2 regions of the Bacillus sp. UNC322MFChir4.1 genome follow, and region 2 is predicted to be linked to the other one. Evidence: a T-box and tRNA genes for the amino acid it is inferred to sense, from the RefSeq annotation. Region 2 holds a T-box; the other holds one or more tRNA genes.
What was found. The T-box of region 2 lies ahead of ileS (isoleucine--tRNA ligase). A T-box ahead of a tRNA ligase gene usually reads a tRNA of that ligase, here a tRNA-Ile.
Positions count from the first base shown of each region.

Region 1: it encodes a tRNA-Ile, which carries the amino acid that the T-box ahead of ileS (isoleucine--tRNA ligase) is inferred to sense. The anticodon was not compared.

Region 1 covers NZ_JQKQ01000001.1:514,581-518,009, forward strand. The annotation lists gene BR72_RS02640 (MFS transporter) at 1-238, opposite strand, end outside; gene sodA (superoxide dismutase [Mn]) at 625-1,236, opposite strand; tRNA gene BR72_RS02650 (tRNA-Ile) at 1,462-1,535, opposite strand; gene BR72_RS02655 (DUF1189 domain-containing protein) at 1,744-2,511, shown strand; gene BR72_RS02660 (hypothetical protein) at 2,577-2,918, shown strand; gene ispG (flavodoxin-dependent (E)-4-hydroxy-3-methylbut-2-enyl-diphosphate synthase) at 3,112-3,429, shown strand, end outside.
Region 2 covers NZ_JQKQ01000001.1:152,789-156,217, forward strand. The annotation lists gene ileS (isoleucine--tRNA ligase) at 1-1,591, opposite strand, end outside; T-box leader at 1,672-1,891, opposite strand; gene divIVA (septum site-determining protein DivIVA) at 1,943-2,449, opposite strand; gene BR72_RS00695 (YlmH family RNA-binding protein) at 2,542-3,315, opposite strand; gene BR72_RS00700 (YggT family protein) at 3,326-3,429, opposite strand, start outside.

The DNA of each region.
Region 1 (3,429 bases), 360 kb from region 2:
TTGTACGATCTACTCGTTTCGCTAGTTTTCCGGCAACAAGAAAAGTCAACGGCTGTAAAACAACGCTTGCTAAATTATAAAAGCCAATATTCATAAAGTCCTTCGTTTGCTTCCATAAATAAATATTAACAAACGTATTGGACAACGAAATGGCCAACGTATATAACCCGCCAATTATGAGTAATAAAACTAAATCACGATTCACCTCAACATCGCCAACTAAATGTTTCCATTTCATATAAACTCTCCTTTACTTCATGTTCTAGTCTTCCAAAGAAGGTCACAATTATGTAAAGAAGAAAAGCCGAAAATAAAACTTTCATGAGTAAACGTTTTTCTCATTAATATATAAATACAACTTGAAAAACCAACATAAAAACCACTTTTTTTAGATGGGCAAGAGTGTCCGGCCATGCTTGGAGCGATCAGGACCCTTTTCTGCCACATGCGTTATTTAAAACAAAGAGAGAAGGCAAGTGCACATTATGGTGTATTCTGTATAGCAGCAATTTGTATGTTAGTAAATCAACTTGAACTGTATATATTAAGGTGAGCCAATCAACTCTCCAAAAAAGAGCAAACAAAAAAACTAGGAGAAATTCCTCCTAGTTTTTACATTTATTATTATTTTGCGTCTTGGTAACGTTTTTCAATCGCATTCCAATCTACAACGCTCCAGAAAGCATTGATGTAGTCAGGACGACGGTTTTGGTAATGTAAGTAGTATGCATGCTCCCAAACGTCTAATCCTAAAACTGGCGTTTTGCCTTCCATTAATGGAGTATCTTGGTTTGGTGTGCTTGTTACTTCTAATTCACCATTGTTTACAACTAGCCATGCCCAACCAGAACCGAAACGAGTTGCGCCTGCTTTTGCAAACTCTTCTTTAAATGCATCGAAGCTACCAAATTTCGCTTCAATTGCACTTGCAAGTTCACCTACTGGCTGTCCGCCTCCATTTGGAGAAAGAATTGTCCAGAATAAAGAGTGATTTGCATGTCCACCACCATTATTGCGTACTGCTGTGCGAATTGCTTCTGGCACTTCGTTTAAGTTTGCTACTAGCTCTTCAATGCTTTTTTCTGCTAATTCTGCATGTCCTTCTAATGCCGCATTTAAGTTTGTTACGTATGTGTTGTGATGTTTTGTATGATGGATGTTCATTGTTTCTTTGTCAAAATGAGGTTCTAACGCATCATACGCATAAGGTAAATTTGGTAATTCATGTTTTGCCATTGTTATATTCCTCCCATTGTATGTATTGCCGATAATGACTTGGCATACAAATTCATTTTACCCTAATTACATAAGGGTGAAAACAAATTTAACGTATTGCCTCGCTAACATTAAGGTAGCAAATTTCCCATTTCTTTTCAAACGAAATGCTCATACATTTCGCAAAAAAAAAGCTCCCTTCTATAAGAGAGCTTTTCCGCTATGTATCAATATGCGAAATGGATATGGACCCTGTAGGACTCGAACCTACGACCGGACGGTTATGAGCCGTCTGCTCTAACCAGCTGAGCTAAGGGTCCGTAATATATGAGCAGTCATCAACCATACACTCTAATCAGTTAAACTTCGATGGTATATTATATGTAAAAATGTAAGATAAATTTACCATATTAAAAAGAAATGTGTCAATTGTATTTTCACATGCAACATGATATATCTTGTGATTCCTTAAAAACATACGTTACAATGAGATTATAAATCAATATATTTAATGAAGGAAGTGAATGCATGTCCATATTTATCCAGCTGTTTAAAAGCTTATACGCACCAAAAGAAATGGCACTTTTTCGTTTTCAAAAAATCGGAAAGACGATTCTTTACATAATGTTACTCTGTCTGCTTGCTACCGTTCCAAAAACGATTTTACTTGGAGACTTCATCCATGAAGGCATTAATTTAATCGATCGTTCTATCGAAAAAGATGTGCCTGATTTTAAAATTGAAAACGGTGAACTTCACGCAGACATTAGTAAACCAATTATAAAAGATGAAACAGATTTTATTTTTGTATTTGATCCAAACGCAACAGATACAAAGGCTTATCCAAACCGCGATGGTATATTCATTTTAAAAAATAAAATGGTTTCAACGGCACAACAACAAACACAATCCTTCCCATATAGTGATTTAGGAAATACAACTTTTGAAAAGAAAGATGCAAAGGAAATCGTTTCATTCATTGATAGCATCTCTTCAGTTGCTATATTCTTAATCGGGATATTTATTTACTTATTCGAACTATTCATTACTTTTCTTGGTGTTTCACTATTGGCATTTATCGGCTCTGCAATGAGCGGAGTTCGTAAATTATCTTACAAACAAGTTTGGACTTTAACTGCCTATAGTTTTACAATCCCGACTATATTCTTTATGATTATGGACTTATTAAAAATAAATGTTCCATTCTCATTATTTATATTCATTGGTGTTGTTCTCGTCGTTCTTTATTTAACAATAAAAGAAGTGCCAAGACCAAAAGAAAAAAATTCACTATAAAAAATGCCCTCAAGGCATTTTTTTTTTGGACAAGCATATATTTCTCTACAAAGGAGTGGAAAAATATGAAAAGGCTTGGCGGTGTCTTGTTACTACTTGTTCTCGGTTACGTCTTGTACTATGATATGACAATCGGCACGTTACCGTTGCTTCATACATATTCCAAAACAAAAGAAACCTCAGCTAAAGTTGCAAATGATAAGCAAAAAGAAAATACATCACAGGCAAAATTTAAAGTCATTGAAGTAAAAACGGGCGATACTGTTCTCTCCATTACAGAAGAAATTAACAAGAAAAAAATCCCTTCTATTGAAAAGGTTGTTACGGATTTCAAAGACTTAAATCAAGACAAATCTCCAGCAAAATTACAAGTCGGAAAAAAATACAAATTCCCCCTCTACCAGTAATAACATCACATAATTCTTGTCAACTGTAGTAAGGCGCTGATACAATAGGAAAAGTGAAACTATATAAATACAAATTGAAAAATCAAAATGGATTTATATAGACATTTTGCTTCACCAGATAAATACTGCATACAATATAACTGTGTTTATCTACAAAATAAGAAACTTCTTTTATAAGGAGAGCGATCTATTCGTGAATGAAATAACTCATCGTACAAAAACACGTCCTGTTAAAGTTGGAAATTTAACAATTGGCGGTAATAATGAATTAATTATACAAAGCATGACAACAACGAAAACCCATGATGTGGAAGCAACAGTTGCTGAAATTAAACGTTTAGAAGAGGCAGGTTGTCAAATTGTTCGTGTAGCCGTTCCTGATGAGCGCGCTGCAAATGCAATTGCCGATATTAAAAAACAAATTAATATCCCTCTTGTTGCTGACATTCACTTTGACTATCGCCTAGCATTAAAAGCAATTGAAGGCGGTATTGACAAAGTTCGTATTAAC
Region 2 (3,429 bases):
AACCTGAATCAAACCATACGTCCATAATATCTGTTTCTTTACGGAACTCACCATTTGGACTAGATGGATGTGTAAATCCTTCTGGTAATAAATCATTCGCTTCACGTTCAAACCATACATTCGAACCATGTTCACGGAATAACGCTGCTACATGATTAATTGTCTCATCTGTAATAATTGGTTCACCATTTTCTGCATAGAATACAGGAATCGGAACACCCCATGCACGTTGACGAGAAATACACCAGTCACCGCGATCACGAACCATGTTATGAAGACGTGTTTCTCCCCAAGCTGGCACCCATTTTGTTTCCTCTACAGCTTGTAATAATTCACTGCGGAACGCTTCAATAGACGCAAACCATTGCGCAGTTGCTCGGAAAATAATTGGTTGTTTCGTTCTCCAGTCATGTGGATAAGAATGCGTAATAAATGTTAACTTTAATAACGCACCAACCTCTTCTAATTTTTCTGTAATTGGTTTATTTGCCTTATCATAGAATAGTCCTTCAAACCCTGGAGCTTCACTTGTTAATACACCTTTATCATCAACTGGACAAAGAACTTCTAAACCGTATTTCTTTCCAACAAGGAAGTCATCTTCCCCGTGCCCAGGTGCTGTATGTACACAACCTGTACCAGCATCTGTCGTGACATGTTCACCAAGCATTACAAGAGAATCACGGTCGTAGAATGGATGTTTCGCCGTTGTATATTCAAGCTCGCTACCTTTTACTGTTTTCACAACTTCAGCATTTTCCCACTCTAATGTTTTCGTAACTGTTTCAAATAGTTCAGAAGCGATAATATATTTTTCATTATTTACTTTCACAACACTATATTCAAGTTCTGGATGAACAGAAATACCTAAGTTAGCTGGTAACGTCCAAGGTGTTGTTGTCCAAATGATGAACTTCTCATCACCCTCTAAAACATTCTTTCCATCTTTTACAGGGAATGCTACATAAATAGATGCAGATTTTTTATCTTTATATTCAATTTCTGCTTCTGCTAATGCAGATTCACTTGTTGGAGACCAGTAAACAGGTTTTTGTCCTTTATAGATATAACCTTTTTTCGCCATTTCGCCGAATACCTTAATTTGCTGTGCTTCATATGCTGGCTCTAATGTAATGTATGGATTATCCCAATCACCGCGTACACCTAAACGTTTAAATTGCTCGCGCTGACGATTTACTTGCTCGTATGCGTATTCTTCACAAAGTTTACGGAATTCAGCAACTGTCATTTCTTTACGCTTAACACCTTTATTTGTTAAGGCTTGCTCAATTGGTAGTCCGTGTGTATCCCAACCTGGTACATATGGTGCACAGTATCCCGTCATTGATTTAAAACGAACAATAAAGTCTTTTAATACTTTATTTAACGCATGTCCCATATGAATGTCACCATTCGCATATGGCGGTCCATCATGCAGTACAAACAGCGGACGTTCTTTTGTACGTTCTTGTACTTTTTCATAAATGTTCACTTCAGCCCATTTTTCTTGCATAACAGGCTCACGTTTCGGTAAATTCCCACGCATTGGAAATTCTGTTTTTGGCATTAATAATGTATCTTTATACTCCATACTTAATTCCTCCTTGAATATATAAAAGATTGACACTTTTTCTAAATAAATGGAATAAAAAAGAGACCTTCTCATCCCCAAAAAGGGACGAGAAGGTCTCCCGCGGTACCACCCTAGTAGACTACTACATATAGTAATCCTCTTTATATTCTTAACGCGAATACACGCCTCTGCTTACTTTGTTGTTCAGCGAGGAACTCCAGGGTGATATTCCCATTCTCTCCTTATCCTGAGCTTCCACCGCCCTCAGTTCGCTATATAAGGTATGAAAAAAGTACTTATCCCTATCTTCGTTTTTCTAAAAAATTATGTTGTATAGAATTATATGTAATAATGAGAAAAACGTCAAGTTTACACAGTTTCTTCTTTCTTAAGAAGCTCATCTACTTCTTCTTCTAACTCGATTAACTTGTCCCAATCGTCATTGTTTAACATTTCAAGCTGCGCTTCTATTAGCATACGGAAACGCGTACGGAACACTTTTGCTTGCTTTTTCAGCTCTTCAATATCAAATGCCACTTTTCTTGATTTTACTAACGCTTCGTTAACAATACGGTCTGCATTTTTTTCTGCTTCACGAACAATTAACTTTGCTTCTTTTTGTGCATTACGCTTTACTTCTTCTGCTGCTTCTTGTGCTACAACGATAGATTTGTTTAATGTATCTTCAATATTGGAGAAATGATCTAATTTCCCTTCTAGTTGTGCAACTTTTTCTTCTAATGATTTTTTCTCACGAATTACTAATTCATAATCTTTAATGATTTGATCAAGGAATTCATTTACTTGATCCTCATCATAGCCACGAAAACCACGACTAAATTCTTTATTATGAATATCTAACGGTGTTAACGGCACAAACGCCACCTCCAAGTAGGTTATCTAAATTTTCTTTTTTAATTATATCTTTTCTTCGACAAAATGGGAGATTTTCCTTCTAAAAAAAGAAATCATTTTAAAGTCCCATACAAAATTCTCCATTTATCGCGCTTTGTTTTTCCCTCAGCAGCGAGTAATTTACCTCTACCATGACCTCTTACAGAAAATACATCTCCCGGAAAACATTCATAAGCAGATCGATCAACGACTTTCCAGTTTACTTTCACAAGACCATTTTTAATGAATGGCTGTACCTTTTGTCGAGATAGATGAAACATTTCTGATAGCAGTACATCTAATCGAAGTGACGGGACGGTACCTGACTTTTCATCCCACTGATCTTCTATATGTAATGCACGATCAATTGACACAGGTGATAATGATACTTTTGTTTTTCCAATTGATTGTAAATTCATTTCTATATACGACACAACTTCTTTTGCAACTACAATTTGGGCACGATTGTTCTGAAGCCAAATATCTCCGCATTTCTCCCGCTTTAAGCCAAGAGACATAAATGCTCCTAATATTTGACGATGCTCTAGCGTATAAAATTTAGAAGGATAGTCAATTTCTAATATTTCTATTTGAAACTCTTCTGCATTCGGCAGAAAGTAATCGGGATAAATTAACGCCCGTTTTCTTTCTGCACTCGGGGTAGCCCCGTATAACTGAAATGCAGCATCACCTTGATGTCCAACAATCATAGAAACAATTTGTTGTTCTCGCGGATCAAGAAAATCAGTAAGTTTTACTTGATGGTATTCTTCTGCTGCTTGCTTCCATTCTAATACTTTATCAACGAAAACTGTTTCTTCAGGTCTAAAATGTTCATAGATGCTCATCTATATTTCCCTATATCAAAAAGAATTCAAATACACGTACCAATCCTGATTTTGCAAAACGTAGTACAAGAATCGCCACAATTGGAGAAATATCAATTACACCTAATGGTGGAA